4 regions of the Streptomyces sp. NPDC048277 genome follow, and region 3 is predicted to be linked to each of the others. Evidence: riboswitches for the same ligand, from Rfam matches in the RefSeq annotation. Region 3 holds a riboswitch; each other region holds the start of a gene.
The links. Region 3 has a riboswitch for S-adenosylmethionine ahead of AB0D85_RS43160 (hypothetical protein). Riboswitches for the same ligand answer to the same signal wherever they lie in the genome.

Region 1 (3,984 bases), on a different contig from region 3:
CCGGCCCGGGCATGCCGAAGGGCTCGTGCCCCGGGAGGCACGAGCCCTTCGAAGATGTACAGAAGAACGTCGCTGTCAGTCGGCGCGTGCTTCAGCTGGTCGCCAGCCGGACCATGTCCGCCTGCGGCCCCTTCTGGCCCTGCGAGATCTCGAAATCGACTCGCTGACCTTCCTCCAGGGTGCGGTACCCGTCCATCTGGATCGCGCTGTAGTGGACGAAAACATCCGCACCACCGTCGACCGCGATGAAGCCGTACCCCTTCTCCGCGTTGAACCACTTGACGGTGCCCTGAGCCATGCCTAACTCCCCTATTACTGGCCCTTGCACAGATCCACACTTCGCGGATCCGGGTCAGACCTCACCCCCCAATGGTTGGGGGCGTGCGCCGGAACGCGTCGACCGCGGCTGAATGTATCTGTCCAACTGCCGTCTGCAACAGGTCAATCGGACGAGAATTCTGGACGGAAGGGGTCCGGAATGTAGCGAGAATTCGGCCGAATTCAGGGCAAGTCGGGCCCTATAAAGGCCACAAAAGCCGCATTTAACCCGCACACTTTGGCTACTTCTTGCCGGGCTCGCGGTATCGAATACAGGGCCCCCGACCTGGAGATCGGGACCGTGTTCCCCAACTGTACCGCGCTCAACCACACAGAATTGCCCCCTCCGCTTCTCTCGCGGAGGGGGCAATCAGATGAACAGTCGGTGATGGCTGTTACCGAAGGTAATGTTCGGTCATTCGGACGTCAGCCGCCTGCGACGGCCGGGATGATGGAGACGCCGGCCCCGTCCGGGGTGGCCGTCTCCAGGCCCTGCTCGAATCGCACATCGTCGTCATTCACGTAAACGTTGACGAACCGGCGCAGCTTGCCCTGGTCGTCGAGAACACGGGCGGCGATTCCCGTGTGGTTCTTCTCCAGGTCGGCGATGACCTCACCGAGGTTCGCGCCTTCGGCACTGACTTCGGCCTGGCCACCGGTGTAGGTGCGCAGGATGGTGGGGATGCGAACGTTGACGCTCACGGTTTGAACCTCCGGACAGGGCGGCGCCCCGGTTTTTTTACGGCCGACTTAGGCGAGCCCGGCCTCGTGGAACGACTCGAGATTGGGCCGAATGGTCGCGGTGAGACCCGTACCCGCGACCGCGTCCAGCGTCTTCAGTCCATCACCGGTGTTGAGTACAACGACCGACTTCGACGGATCAATGAGCCCATTCTCAATGAGCTTCCTGGTGACTCCAACCGTCACACCGCCGGCGGTCTCCGCGAAGATTCCCTCGGTCCGCGCGAGCAGCTTGATCGCGTCGACGACCTGCTCGTCGGTGACGTCCTCCACCGCGCCGCCGGTACGGCGGGCGATGTCGAGGACGTACGGACCGTCGGCCGGGTTGCCGATCGCCAGCGACTTGGCGATGGTGTTCGGCTTCTGCGGCCGGACCACGTCGTGCCCCGCCTTGTACGCGGTCGACACCGGCGAGCACCCCTCCGCCTGCGCACCGAAGATCTTGTACGGCTTGTCCTCGACGAGCCCGAGCTTGATCAGCTCCTGGAGGCCCTTGTCGATCTTGGTGAGCTGCGAGCCGGAGGCGATCGGGATGACGAGCTGGTCCGGGAGCTGCCAGCCGAGCTGCTCGCAGATCTCGTACGCCAGGGTCTTCGACCCCTCCGCGTAGTACGGCCGCAGGTTGACGTTGACGAAGCCCCAGCCCTCGCCGGCCGGGTCGCCGATCAGCTCGGAGCAGAAACGGTTCACGTCGTCGTAGTTGCCCTCGATGCCGACGAGCTCGCCGCCGTAGATCGCGGCCATGACGACCTTGCCCTGCTCCAGGTCGTGCGGGATGAACACGCAGGAGCGGAAGCCGGCCCGGGCGGCGGCGGCGCCGACCGCGCCGGCCAGGTTGCCGGTGGAGGAGCAGGAGAGCGTGGTGTAGCCGAAGGCGCGCGCGGCCTCGACGGCCTGGGCGACGACGCGGTCCTTGAAGGAGTGCGTCGGGTTTCCGGAGTCGTCCTTGACGTACAGGCCGCCGGTGACGCCCAGTTCCTTCGCCAGGTTGTCGGCCTTGACGAGCTTGGTCCAGCCGGGGTTGATGTTCGGCTTGGTCGCCACGTCCGCGGGGACGGGCAGCAGCGGCGCGTAGCGCCAGATGTTCGCGGGACCCGCCTCGATCCGCTTCCGCAGCTCCTCGGTGTCGTAGGCCGAGAAGTCGTACGCGATCTCGAGCGGGCCGAAACACTCCTCGCAGGCGAACACCGGGCCGAGCGGCACCCGGTGGCCACACTCGCGGCAGCTGAGCGCTGCGGCGGGACCGAGGTCTACGGTGGAATCGGTGCTGGTGGCAACAGTCTGCACAGCCATGTGAGGCGAGGCCCTTTCTCCTCATCTTCCTCACGACGCATCTCGCCGTGAGACGGATTTGGCACCTTCCCTAGCCGGGAGCCTCGCGATGATCAACAGTGATCTACGAGTACCGACTGGAGGGTTGCCGGGGCTTCATCGGGCCGTTTCCCTCTGCCCCTCTGGATGAGCTGTATGCGGTTGTCAACACACGGTGACCACAGGACATGCGATGGTCATCGGCGTTGTTCAAGACTGTAACCGAAGGCCAGGACAGTTGAGAGAGTCGTCCGAACCGCGAGATGGATCACACGTGGCAGTGTGGTCGTGACAGTGAGGAGCCGCTGACTGTGCTGGAAGAAGTCGAGCGCTGGCTGGCCACCCGCTCCTGGTCCGTGAACGATCGCCCGCTGCACCGGATACTCGCCGCCAAGCAGCGGTCGGGTCAGTCCGTCTCCGTCGTGCTGCCCGCGCTCAACGAGGAGGAGACGGTCGGTGACATCGTCGCGGTCATCCGCCACGACCTGATGCGGCAGGCGCCGCTCGTCGACGAGATCGTGGTCGTCGACTCCGGCTCCACCGACCGTACGGCGGCGGTGGCCGCGGCGGCGGGCGCGCGCGTCGTCCACCGCGACGAGATCCTCCCCCGTATCCCGGCCGTCCCCGGCAAGGGCGAGGTCCTCTGGCGCTCCCTGCTCGTGACCACCGGGGACATCGTCTGCTTCATCGACGCCGACCTGAGGGACTTCTCCTCCGACTTCGTCTCCGGGATCGTCGGCCCGCTGCTGACCGACCCCGACGTGGACCTGGTCAAGGCGATGTACGACCGCCCGCTCGCCGGCGCGGCCGGGCAGGGCGGCCGGGTCACCGAACTGATGGCCCGCCCGCTGCTGAACATGCACTGGCCGCAGCTGGCCGGTTTCGTCCAGCCGCTGGGCGGCGAGTACGCGGCCCGCCGCTCCCTGCTGGAACAGCTCCCCTTCCCGGTCGGCTACGGCGTGGAGCTGGGCATGCTGGTCGACGCCCTGCACCTGGTCGGCCTGGACGCCCTCGCCCAGGTGGACGTCGGTGTCCGCAAGCACCGCCACCAGGACGGCCAGGCGCTGGGCCGGATGTCCGCCGCGATCTACCGCACGGCACAGCTCCGGCTGGCCCGCGGGCATCTGATCCGGCCCTCGCTGACCCAGTTCGAACGGGGTGAGGACGGCTTCGAACCGCGCACGTACTCCGTGGACACGGAGGAACGGCCGCCGATGGCGGAGATCGCGGAGTACGCCGAGCGCCGGGTGGCGTGACTTCGACGTGCGTTCCGTATACGGCCGCTCGTCGGGCGTAGCCGTACGTTTGAGCGTTTCCGGGCCGGGCTAGGTTGAGGCGTGTGACTCCACCCACGCGTAAACGCGCGGGCTTCCTGCGTCGGCAGCTAGGCCACGTCGCAGAGGACCAGCCCGGCCCTGTTGAGGACGTTCGTCGCGCCGACGTGGTCCGCGTTCGCGGTGAAGCCGCACGCCGTGCATTCGAACTTCGCCTGGGTGACGCGGTTCTCCTTCGCGGCGTGCCCGCATGCGAGGCACGTGCGGGAGGTGTTGCGGGCATCCACTTCGACCACGTGGCGGCCGGCGCTTTCAGCCTTGTTCGCCAGGATCGAGAGGA
Region 2 (3,984 bases), on a different contig from region 3:
AGACAGCGCCGAGAGAGCCGTACCCCCTGCCCGGCCCCCCTGCTCACCTCCCGCCTGCACATCGATCTGCTGCGTGTGTGCAGCGCCATCAGCCGCACGGTCTGAGTGCCCGCTCCACCGCACCGGCCGAGCGCCCACCCATCGACGAACGCTTCCGCCGCGCGTACGTCCGCGCGCCCGTACCCGGGGAGACGCATGTCCATCACTCCGCTCGCCGCCCTTCCGTCCGTCCGTACCGCCCCCGCCTTCCGGGGGCGCATCGGCCGGGACGCGCGCAGCGGCCACTACGCCGTGCCGCGCCGCTACCGGCTCCATCTGGCCACCGCCTGTCCCGACGGCCTCCGCATCGCCGTCGGCCACAGCCTCCTGGCGCTGGACGACTGTTGTCCGGTCACCTTCCTGCCCGCCGTCCCCGACTGTCCCGACGGCAGCCACACGGCGCTGCGCCCGCTGTACGAGGCGAGCGCGCACCGCTACTCGGGACCGGCCCTCGCGCCCGTGCTCAGCGACGACTGGTCCGGCCGGATCGTCAGCACCCACAGCCGCGACATCCTGCGCGACCTGGACCGTCACTTCGGCGACGGTGTCACCCGGCTCCATCCGTGCGGCGCCGAGGCGGAGATCGAGGCCGTCGAGCGGCTGTGCGCGGAGGGCATCGAGCGGTCCGCGCAGCGCGCCGGCCGCGAGGGCGGCGACCCGGCGGCGCTGGACACCCTGCTCGCCACCCTGGGCGAGCTGGAACGCCGGCTGACCGGGATGGAGTTCCTGATCGACGGTCAACTCACCGCCGCCGACGTCGAGTTGTGGGTCGCCCTGGTGCAGCTCGACACCGTGCACCGCAACCACCTGGACGCCTCCGCCGTGCACCGCATCGCCGGCCACCCGGTGCTGTGGGCCTACGCCCGGCGGCTGGCCGCACACCCGGCCTTCGGCGCCCACCTCGACCTCGACGGCATCGCCCGCCGTCACCACGGCCGTTGCCAGGGGCTGGAAGCCGCCGGCGCGGCTGTCCAGATCCTGGACTGGGCCGGTCATGCGGCGGACACTTCCGCAGGTGAGAGCGGCCCGAACCGTTCCGCCAACTGGACAGGCGTTGACATTCGTTCGGGCAGCTGACTTACTTACGGCTCAGAACGGTCAAGAGCGTCAGCATCAAGCCCTGGCTTGCTGACCGGCAACCCTCGCGTCGCGGTGGGGTGCCCCAGGTGACGACCGGACCGGATGACGACGTTCGGTAAGCGCGAGGCCTCCGGGCCACCACAACAATGACAGGTGACGGACATGTACGCAGTTTCCAGGACGGCCCGGCGCCGCCCTCAGAGCTGCGTACAGCCGTACCCGAGCCCGCTCGTCGCCGACCGTGCCGTCGACCTGCTCCGCGTCAACAGCGCCCTGTGTAGCGCGTGTACCGCACCGGGCCGCGCCCGCTGTCAGGTCTGACCGGGCCTTCCGGCCCTTCCCGCCTGTCTCGCCCGCACCCCGCAGCAGTCTCTCCTCGCCGCACGCCGCCTCCCCGGTGTGATCTCTTCCGCCCAGCCCCCGCATCCCGCGCGCCCCCGCGCCCCGTGCCGTGCCCGAACACGGTGCGGCCGCGCCTGCCCGCTCGTGGGAGGCGGGGTGTCCGACTTCGCCGGAGCCCGCCATGAGTGAACCCCCAGGCGCCACCATCGCCGCCCCCGAGGCGCCAGCCGCCGCCGACGAACCGTCAAAACCACTGACAGCACAGCGAGTTCTGCCCCTGCGCAGGCCGGGACGGTGGATCGCCACCGCAGTCGTCCTGGTCCTGGTCGCCCAGTTCGCGCACGGACTGGTGACCAACCCCTTCTACCAGTGGGACCGCTGGGGCTACTGGTTCCTGCGGCCGACCATCCTCGACGGACTGGTCATCACCCTCGAAGTCACCGCCTACAGCGCGGTGTTGGGCCTCCTCGGCGGCGTCCTCCTGGCCCTGGCCCGGCTCTCGGGGAGCCCGGTGCTGCGCGCGGTCAGCTGGACGTACGTCTGGGCGCTGCGCTCCATCCCGCTCATCGTGGTGCTGCTCTTCCTCTACAACTTCAGCGCGCTGTACAAGACATTGAGCGTCGGCGTTCCCTTCGGACCGGCCTTCTTCTCCTTCGACGAGTCGAAGCTCGCCACCGACATGGTCATCGCCGTCATCGGCCTCAGCCTCAACGAGGCGGCCTACGCGGCCGAGGTGGTCCGCGGCGGCATCCTCTCCGTGGACCAGGGCCAGCACGAGGCGGCCGCCGCCCTCGGGCTGCCCAAGGGCTACCAGTTCCGGAAGATAGTCTTCCCGCAGGCCCTCCGGTCGATCATCCCGAACTACGTCAACCAGCTCATCGGCCTGATCAAGAGCACTTCACTGGTGTTCTACGTCTCGCTGCTCGACCTCTTCGGCACCGCGCAGAGCATGGGCTCCACCTACCCCGGCGACATCGTGCCGCTGCTGCTGGTGGTCACCGTCTGGTACCTGATCCTCACCAGCGTCGTCTCCGTGATCCAGTTCTACGTCGAGCGGTACTACGCCCGGGGCGCCACCCGTTCGCTGCCGCCGACGCCCCTGCAGAAACTGCGGGCGGGCCTCATCGATCTGCGCGCCCGCCTCCGCCGGGAGGCCGCCGTATGAGCACCACCGACACCCTGGAGACGGCCCCCGCCTCCCTGGAGATCCACGACGTCCACAAGTGGTACGGCGCCCACCGCGTCCTCGACGGCGTCGATCTGACCGTCCGCCCCGGCGAGGTCACCGTCATCCTCGGCCCGTCCGGCTCCGGCAAGTCCACGCTCCTCAGGGTGATCAACCACCTGGAGAAGCCCGAGATCGGCCATGTCAGCCTGAACGGCGAACCGATCGGGGTGAAGCGCCAGGGCGACCGGCTCAAGGAGCTGAGCGAGCGCGCCATCCTGGCCCAGCGCAGCCGGATCGGCTTCGTCTTCCAGAACTTCAACCTCTTCCCGCACCTGACCGTGCTGGACAACGTGGCGGCCGCGCCCGTCGCCACCGGAAAGCTCGGCAAGCCCGAGGCGCAGCAGCTGGCCAAGGAACTCCTCGAACGCGTGGGCCTCGGCGAACGCGTCGGCGCCTATCCGCGGCAGCTGTCCGGCGGCCAGCAGCAGCGCGTCGCCATCGCCCGCGCCCTCGCCCTGCGCCCGGGCGTCATCCTCTTCGACGAGCCCACCTCCGCCCTGGACCCCGAACTCGTCGGGGAGGTCCTCGCCGTCATCAAGGACCTGGCCACCAGCGGCACCACGCTCGTCATCGTCACCCACGAGATCGGCTTCGCCCGCGAGATCGCCGACCGGGTCGTCTTCATCGACGGCGGAAAGATCGTCGAGCAGGGCCCGCCCTCCGAGGTTCTCGACAAGCCACAGCACGAGCGGACCAGGGACTTCCTCAGCAAGGTCCTCTGAAAGGTCCTGCGACCTTCCCCGCAACGCCCTCACCCTCATCACCGGCACCGACAAGGAACGGCCATGTCTACCCACTTCACCCGACGCAGCCTGATCAGAGGCCTCACCGCGGCCACCGCCGTCGCCTCCCTCGCCACCGGGCTCGCCGCCTGCGGTGGCAACAGCGACGCGGCCACCACCACCGACAGCGCCAAGACCGGGGAGGTCGTCGTCGGCCAGGTCTCCAACGGCGCCGCCACCCAGACCGCCATCAAGGTCTCCGAGGTCAAGTCGATCAGCGCCGAGCTGCCCGACTCCGTCAAGAAGAGCGGCAAGCTCGTCATCGGCGAGGGCGCCCTGCCCGCCGGGTTCCCGCCGCTGGCCTACGTGGGCAGCGACCAGAAGACGCTCACCGGCTCCGAGCCCGACCTCGCCCGGCTGGTCGCCGCGGTCTTCGGCCTCAAGGCCGAGATCAAGAACTTCACCTGGGAGAACATGTTCGTCGGCATCGACAGCGGCAAGGTCGACGTCGCCTTCTCCAACATCACCGACACCGAGGAGCGCAAGAAGAAGTACGAGTTCGCCTCCTACCGG
Region 3 (3,984 bases):
ACCTTCGACTCGCTCACGGTGCCCGCGGACAGCTCCGCCGCCCAACAGCTCGCGGACGCCGCCGCGCCCGGCACACGGATCGTGAAGGCCTTCAACACCACGTTCGCCGGTGCGCTGGTCGCCGGTGAGGTCGGCGGACTGCCGCTGGACGTGTTCATCGCGGGCGACGACGCGGCGGCCCGCGACCAGGTGGCCGAGCTGGCCTCCTCCGGCGGCCTCAACCCGGTGGTCGTCGGCGGCCTCCGCCACGCCCGTGAGCTGGAGGGCATCCAGTTGCTGCACATGGCTCTGCAGACACGGCCCGAGGGGCACGGCTGGATGAGCGCGATCAAGATCGTCGCCCCGTGATGCCGTAGCGGCAGCTGAAGTCCCGGTGAACGCCGCGTCCGCCACCCCCGGCCCGTAGTACCTTCCCCACAACAGCCGTGACTCTGGGGGGAGTTACATATGCACGGCACGATAAGCGGGTTCCACTACGGCGCGGTCACTCCGGTGGCGGCCTATCTGATGGCCTGTCTGGGCGCGGCGCTGGGGCTGCGCTGCATCGTCCGGTCGCTGTACCACAACGGGCAGTCCTGGAAGCCCGGTTGGCTGGCCCTGGGGGCGGCCTCGATCGGCTGCGGCATCTGGACGATGCACTTCATCGCGATGATCGGTTTCCATGTCCAGGGGACCACGATCCGCTACGACGTGAGCCTGACCCTGCTCAGTCTGGCGGTGGCGATCCTGGTGGTCGGCATCGGTGTCTTCGCGGTCGGCTACCGGGGCGCGACCGCCGGCACCCTCTGGGCGGCGGGTGTGGTCACGGGGCTCGGTGTGGCGGCCATGCACTATCTGGGCATGGCCGCGCTCCGCCTTGACGGAACGATTCACTACGACCGGTTCACGGTCGCCCTGTCGGTGGTGATCGCGATCGCGGCGGCGACGGCCGCGCTGTGGGCGGCCGTGTCGATCCGGGGCTTCACGGCGAGCCTGGGCGCCAGCCTGGTGATGGGCCTGGCGGTGTCCGGCATGCACTACACCGCCATGGCGGCCGTGAGCGTCGATCTGCACCCGGCGTCCGTCACCGCCTGGTCGAGCGGGTCACCGACGTCGCTGCTGTTGCCCATGCTGCTGGGCCCGGCCGTCTTCCTGCTGCTGGCCGGGGTGGTGGTGATGTTCGACCCCCTGCTGGTCCTGGGCGAGGACGACTGGGACCGCGGGACGGGCGAGAAGGGCGGGCCCGCGACACCGGCCCGGGCGGCGCGTTCACGGCCGCCGGGCCCACGCGGCGGACGCACCCCCCGCAACCGCTACAGCCGTCCGGCCCGCCCTGCGCCCGGCGGCGGGGGCCGGCCCGGCTCGCCGACCCGGGCCGCATCGGCCGCCACGGACCTTTCCGGCGCCCCGGGCGGCACCGGCCCGTACGACACACCCGGCGGCACCGGTCGGCACGGCGCCCCCGCCCGCCCCGCACCCGGCCCACAGGATCGGTACGGCACCCCCTCGAACCCCTACGAGTGGTGACCGCTCAGCCCTCCGCCCGCTCCTCCTCCGGTGCGGCGCGGTGGGTGAGGGGTGCCCGCAGGTCCAGATGCTCGCGCAGGGTCGTACCGGTGTACGCCGTACGGTAGACGCCGCGCTCCTGCAGCTCCGGGATCAGCAGCTCGACGATGTCGTCCAGGCGGTCGGGGATGAGGTACGGCGTGACGTTGAAACCGTCGACGGTGCCGTGGCGCACGTAGTGGGCGAACTTGTCGGCGAGACCGGACGGAGTGCCGACGTGCCCGCGCTGCGGTCCGGGGGCGATGACAGTGTCCCGGCGCGACCAGCCATTAACGTCCGCCTGCTGCCGCCATTCGGCGGCGACCTTGCGCGGATCGGCGATCCGGCGGGCGCCGAAGGAGCCGTCGTTCTCCTCGACGAGCGGGTCCTCGGCGGGCAGCGGCCCGTCTCTGCAAGTGCGTTCGGCGCAGCGGCTACCTCGACCACACCGACCTCCCCCAGTTCTCGGCTTCGCTCGAACCGGGGGACGACTGGGACATCCGCCGAGCCGTCACCTGGGGCACCCCGCCGCGTCGAGGGTTGCCGTCCGGCCTGCCAGGGCTTGATCACCGGAACTCGTGGCTCGGGCGAACCGTGGCTCGGCGTGTCCTACGACGTCGAGGGAGCCGCGAACGGCGGGCCGACAAGGCCTCGGCAAGGGCGCGTTGCTACGGTGCCCCGGTGTCTGACTCCTCACGCGATACCGCAGAAGGCGCCGGCTGGGGCTCGGCCGAACGCGGCGCCTACAAGCAACTGATGCCGGAGCACGTCGAGAAGATCTTCTGGTTCGACCCCAGAACCCTGTGGGCCGCCCGCAACGGCGTGCTGGCGTCCTGGTTCGGCGACCCGACCGGCCGTACCCGCAGCCGCTGGGTGGCCCAGCGGGCGGCGGCCGGAGCGCCCGCCGACAAGGTGATCCGGCGTCATGAGGCGGACCGGTTCTCGTTCATGGTGATCGGCGACACCGGTGAGGGCGACGACTCCCAGTACGCCGTCGTGCCGGGCTTTCTGAAGGCGAGTCAGGACACCGACTTCGCGGTGATCGCGAGCGACGTGATCTATCCGGTGGGCACCACCGACGACTACGGCACCAAGTTCTTCCGCCCGTACCAGGACTATCCGGCGCCGATATACGCGATACCCGGCAACCACGACTGGTACGAGGACCTCGGCGCGTTCATGCGCGTCTTCTGCGAGGACACCCCGCCGCTCCCGCCCGAACCGAAGCCCCGCCCGCTCACCCGGGCCTGGTGGCGCGCCCTGCTGTGGCACCGGCCGCGCCCGGCCGACGAGCAACTCTTGTCGGACGCAAGGAAGTTGCGGCCGACGCAGCAGCAGACGGCCGTACAGCCGGGCCCGTACTGGGCGATCGACGCCGGGCCGGTCCGGATCGTCGGTATCGACACCGGTCTGCTCGGCACGATCGACGCCGAACAGGGCGCCTGGCTGCGCGAGGTGTCCCGGGGGCCGCGCCCGAAGATCCTGGTCACCGGCTCCCCGCTGTACGTGGACGGCGAGCACCACCCGTGCCCGATCGAGGGCGGCGGCACGGTCGACGACATCGTCCGCGACCCGGCCCACCACTATGTGGCGGCGATCGGCGGCGACATCCACAACTACCAGCGCTACCCCGTCGACGTCGACGGCCGCACCGTCCAGTACGTCGTCGCGGGCGGCGGCGGTGCCTTCATGCACGCCACCCACACCATCCCCCCGGTCTCGATCGCGAACGTCACCGAGGACGACTTCCGCTGCTACCCGCTGCGCGGCGACTCCCTCGCCTTCTACAGCCGTCTGTACGGCCGCAGACTGCGGCTCCCCCGCTTCCTCACGCTCACCGAGGCGGAGGCGACGGCCGTGATCGCCGAGCGCTTGGGCATCAAGCCCGGCCGCGCTCCCGGCCCGGACGCCCGGGTCACCCGCCGCACCCGGCTGGTGGCGAGCCTGCTCGGCGCAGGCAGCCGCCCGGACCGCACATCCCGCTTCCGGCTGCCCGTGAAGAAGGTGTACACCCAGCTGTTCTCACCGGGCTCGGCCACCTACAGCCCGCCGTTCTTCAAGTGCTTCCTGCGCCTCGACGTCAGCCCGGAGGCGGTACGGCTGCGCTGCTTCGCCGCCACCGGAAACCGCCCGCAGGAACTGGATCCGCCGGTCGAGGACGAGATCACCATCCCCCTCGTCTGATCACACTCCCGCAATGTTCGGGTGCCACAATCGGGGCAGAACTGACGTACGACCGCTGGAGGACCCGTGCCGTCCACCCCCCGCCCGCTGCGCAGACTGGGCTTTCTGACCATCGGCCTGTTCGACGGGGCGGATCCGGGCAAGGGCCACGAGTCCACGCTGGAGATCATCGAGCTCGGGGAGCGGCTCGGCTTCGACAGCGCGTGGCTGCGCCACCGGCACCTCCAGTACGGCATCTCGTCCCCGGTCGCCGTACTGGCGGCGGCCTCGCAGCGC
Region 4 (3,984 bases), on a different contig from region 3:
TTCTTCTTCCTGGTCTTCGGTGTCATCGCGGCCATCGCGGCGACCACCCAGATCAACCCGATCTGGGCCATGGGCCCCTACCGTCCGGACCAGGTGTCCACCGGCGCCCAGCCCGACTGGTACATGGGCTTCGCCGAGGGTCTGATCCGGTACATGCCGGGCTGGGAGATCAACTTCTGGGGCCACACCCTGGTCCTGGGCGTCTTCATCCCGCTGGTCCTGTTCGGTCTGGTCCTCGCGGCCATCGCGGTCTACCCGTTCATCGAGTCCTGGGTCACCGGCGACAAGAGCGAGCACCACATCCTGGACCGCCCGCGCAACGCCCCGACCCGCACCGCCTTCGGTGTCGCCTGGGTGACCGTGTACATGATCGGCCTGATCGGTGGTGGCAACGACCTCATCGCCACCCACTTCCACCTGTCGATCAACGACGTGACCTGGTTCGTCCGGATCTTCTTCTTCGCCGGACCGGTGATCGCGTTCATCATCACCAAGCGGATCTGCCTCGGCCTGCAGCGCCGGGACAAGGACAAGGTGCTGCACGGTCGCGAGACCGGCATCATCAAGCGCCTGCCGCACGGTGAGTTCATCGAGATCCACGAGCCGCTCTCCCAGGAGCAGCTGCACACCCTCACGGCTCACCACCAGTACGAGCCGGCCCAGGTCGGTCCGGCGGTCGACGAGAACGGTGTCGAGCGCAAGATCAAGGGTTCCGAGAAGCTCCGCGCCAAGCTGAGCAGCGCCTACTACGGCGAGGACAACCAGATCCCGAAGCCCACTGTGGAGGAGTACAAGGAGATCACGAGCGGCCACGGCCACCACTGATCGACGCGTCGCCACGCCACGGCGAAGGGCCCCCGTCCGGTGTACGGACGGGGGCCCTTCGCCGTGCCCGGGGCTGGATAGGGTAGGCCCTGACACTGCCTTTTTCATCGGTACGACGATCAGGAGCGGCCTTATGAGCGCTGTGACCCCCGCTGGAGGCGATATCGCGGCGGGCCGTTCCTGGCCCGGGGTACTGAACGCGCTGCTGTACGGCCAGGACCAGAGCGCCGAGGCGACGGCCTGGGCGATGGACCAGATCATGCGCGGCCAGGCGACCGACGCGCAGATCGCGGGCTTCGTCGTCGCCCTGCGGGCGAAGGGCGAGACGGTCGAGGAGATCAACGGCCTCGTCCGCACGATGTACGAGCACGCGAACGTCATCGAGGTGCCGGGCCGCACGGTCGACATCGTCGGCACCGGCGGCGACGGCGCGAAGACGGTGAACATCTCCACGATGTCGGCGCTGGTGGTGGCCGGCACGGGCGCGAAGGTCGTCAAGCACGGCAACCGTGCGGCCTCCTCCGCGTCCGGTGCCTCGGACGTCCTGGAGAAGCTCGGCGTCAACCTCGACCTGACCCCGCAGCGGGTCGCCGAGGTCGCCGAGGAGGCCGGCATCACCTTCTGCTTCGCCGTGAAGTTCCACCCGGCGCTGCGCCATGTGGGCGCCGCGCGCGGCCAGTTGGGCATCCGCACGGTGTTCAACATCCTCGGCCCGCTGACCAACCCCGCGCGGGTGCGGGCCCAGGCGGTCGGCGTCGCGGACCCGCGCATGGCACCCGTCGTCGCGGGCGTCTTCGCGGAGCGCGGCAACTCCTCCCTGGTCTTCCGCGGCGACGACGGCCTCGACGAACTGACGACGACCGCCACGTCCCGCGTGTGGATCGTCCGCGACGGCAAGGTCACCGAGGAGACCTTCGACCCGCGTGACGTCGGCATCGACCTGGTCCCGGTGGAGGCCCTGCGCGGCGGCGACCCGTCGTACAACGCGGAGGTCGCCCGCAGGCTCCTGGACGGCGAGACCGGCCCGGTACGGGACGCGGTCCTCCTGAACTCGGCGGCGGCCCTGGTTGCCCTCGATCCGGGCCCGGGAACGCTCGCCGAGCAACTCCGCGCCGGCATGGCCAGGGCGGCCGAGTCCATCGACTCGGGTTCCGCCAAGCGGGCGCTGGAGCGCTGGTCGGCGGCGACGCACAAGTAGGGGCCGCGGCCGCCGGGTCGAGGCGCGGTTCGGCACCGCCGGACCGCGCCGTCGCGGCTGATCGCCGTAGCGGCGGAGAAAAGGGAGACTCCCCTGTCCCGTCATCCGGACAGGAGTTGCGCGTCCGCGATCACTTCCCCTACGTTTTTCCCCAGGTCATGAGTGACAGTCATGAGGCCCCGGCCGACTGTCCGGCAACCCTCCGTCCGTGGCGGGGTGCCCCGGGTGAAGACCAGGCCGTAGGCAGCGAGGTCTACGGCAAGCGCGGACCCCTCGACACACCAGGGGTCCTGGTCGTACGAGGGAGCCTTCTGTGAGCAAGCGAATGCGATAGGGCGTAGAGCCCCGCCTCCGCGTACCCCTTTGCACTTTTCCCCGTGTCGTCGACGTACCGTCCGGCGCGGCGGTTCCGCTCACCCTCACAGGAGTTTCGCCATGTCCGTCTCCACCGCTGCCTCCGCCCAGTCCGTTTGTGCCCCCCTGCCCGTTCTGGGCCGGGATGTCACCGTCCCGCTCGTGACCGGCGGCGAGGTCACCTACGCCGCCCTCGACTACGCGGCCAGCGCCCCCGCCCTGCAGCGGGTCTGGGACGACGTCGCGGCGTACGCGCCGTACTACGGCAGCGTCCACCGCGGCGCCGGCTACCTCTCCCAGCTCTCCACGGACCTCTTCGAGAACGCCCGCAGGACGGTCGCCGAGTTCCTGGACTGCCGCCCGGACGACCAGCTGGTCTTCACCCGCTCGACGACCGACTCCCTGAACCTCCTGGCCCGCGCCCTCCCCGCCGACTGCCAGGTCTTCGTCTTCGAGACCGAGCACCACGCCTCCCTGCTGCCCTGGCAGGACGCGCGGGTCACCTACCTCGACGCCCCGCGCACCCCGCGGCAGGCGGTGGCGACCCTGGAGCGCGCGCTCGCCGACCGCGACCCGCACGGCCCGGCCCTGGTCTGCGTCACCGGCGCGTCCAACGTCACCGGCGAGCTCTGGCCCGTACGGGAGCTCGCGGCCGCCGCGCACGCGCACGGCGCCCGGATCGTCCTGGACGCGGCCCAGCTGGCCCCGCACCACCCCGTGTCCGTCCGTGACCTGGACGTCGACTGGGTCGCCTTCTCCGGCCACAAGCTGTACGCCCCCTTCGGTTCCGGCGTCCTCGCCGGCCGCGCCGACTGGCTGCGGGCCGCCGAGCCGTACCTCGCGGGCGGCGGCGCCAGCCGCAGGGTCACCCGGCGCGAGGACGGGGGAGTGGCCGTGGAGTGGCACGAGAGCGCCGCGCGGCACGAGGCCGGGTCGCCCAATGTCATCGGCGCCTACTCCATCGCCTCCGCCTGCAAGGCGCTGACCGAGGCCGGCTTCGACACGCTGGTCGCCCGGGAGCGGCACCTGATCGAGAAGGTGCGGGCGGGGCTGGCCGAGGTCCCGGAGGTACGGATCCTCTCCCTCTTCGGGGACGACGCCCCGCGCGTCGGTGTGATCAGCTTCGTGGTGGACGGCTGGAACAGCTCCCACTTCGCGGCCGCGCTCTCCGCCGAGTACGGCATCGGCGTCCGCGACGGCCTCTTCTGCGCCCACCCCCTGGTCCGCACGCTCCTGGGCTCCGCCCCCCAGACCCAGGGCGAGTGCGGGGCGCCGGAGGCGGCACCGGGGGAGAAGTCCCTCAACGCGATCCGCGTCAGCTTCGGCGCGGGAACGCCGGACGAGCATGTGGAGCGGTTCGTGACCGCGGTGCGGGAACTGGTGACCGACGGTGCGAAGTGGTCCTACCGCACGGAGGACGGCCGCTGCGTCCCGGCGGTGAGCTGACCTACCTGTTTTTAAGGGGCGCGGGGAACTGCGCGACCAGCCACGACGCACCCGCAGGAGACCACACCGCGGGCCGGTGGGGGCTGAGCGCGCAGTTCCCCGCGCCCCTTGCGGGGCGCTAGCTGTCCAGGCCGATCGCGAACGCCGCCTCCAGGTCGTGC

Region 1: it holds a riboswitch for S-adenosylmethionine, as region 3 does, so the genes downstream of both, thrC (threonine synthase) here and AB0D85_RS43160 (hypothetical protein) in region 3, are expected to answer to the same signal.
Region 2: it holds a riboswitch for S-adenosylmethionine, as region 3 does, so the genes downstream of both, AB0D85_RS14545 (amino acid ABC transporter permease) here and AB0D85_RS43160 (hypothetical protein) in region 3, are expected to answer to the same signal.
Region 4: it holds a riboswitch for S-adenosylmethionine, as region 3 does, so the genes downstream of both, AB0D85_RS05620 (aminotransferase class V-fold PLP-dependent enzyme) here and AB0D85_RS43160 (hypothetical protein) in region 3, are expected to answer to the same signal.

The regions. Positions count from the first base shown of each region.
Region 1 covers NZ_JBEZLQ010000012.1:176,238-180,221, forward strand. Annotated here, with positions in the region: gene AB0D85_RS25925 (cold-shock protein) at 92-298, opposite strand; gene AB0D85_RS25930 (MoaD/ThiS family protein) at 745-1,020, opposite strand; gene thrC (threonine synthase) at 1,069-2,352, opposite strand; SAM riboswitch class I at 2,371-2,524, opposite strand; gene AB0D85_RS25940 (glucosyl-3-phosphoglycerate synthase) at 2,682-3,626, shown strand; gene AB0D85_RS25945 (transposase) at 3,755-3,984, opposite strand, start outside.
Region 2 covers NZ_JBEZLQ010000005.1:356,903-360,886, forward strand. Annotated here, with positions in the region: gene AB0D85_RS14535 (putative leader peptide) at 1-105, shown strand, start outside; gene AB0D85_RS14540 (glutathione S-transferase C-terminal domain-containing protein) at 196-1,116, shown strand; SAM riboswitch class IV at 1,136-1,247, shown strand; gene AB0D85_RS14545 (amino acid ABC transporter permease) at 1,643-2,626, shown strand; gene AB0D85_RS14550 (amino acid ABC transporter ATP-binding protein) at 2,623-3,411, shown strand; gene AB0D85_RS14555 (transporter substrate-binding domain-containing protein) at 3,475-3,984, shown strand, end outside.
Region 3 covers NZ_JBEZLQ010000030.1:63,031-67,014, reverse strand. Annotated here, with positions in the region: gene AB0D85_RS43170 (NAD(P)-binding domain-containing protein) at 1-348, shown strand, start outside; gene AB0D85_RS43165 (MHYT domain-containing protein) at 448-1,506, shown strand; gene AB0D85_RS43160 (hypothetical protein) at 1,511-1,720, opposite strand; SAM riboswitch class IV at 1,997-2,108, opposite strand; gene AB0D85_RS43155 (metallophosphoesterase) at 2,206-3,708, shown strand; gene AB0D85_RS43150 (LLM class flavin-dependent oxidoreductase) at 3,775-3,984, shown strand, end outside.
Region 4 covers NZ_JBEZLQ010000002.1:208,969-212,952, forward strand. Annotated here, with positions in the region: gene AB0D85_RS05610 (ubiquinol-cytochrome c reductase cytochrome b subunit) at 1-825, shown strand, start outside; gene trpD (anthranilate phosphoribosyltransferase) at 959-2,023, shown strand; SAM riboswitch class IV at 2,178-2,294, shown strand; gene AB0D85_RS05620 (aminotransferase class V-fold PLP-dependent enzyme) at 2,459-3,823, shown strand; gene AB0D85_RS05625 (Lrp/AsnC ligand binding domain-containing protein) at 3,942-3,984, opposite strand, start outside.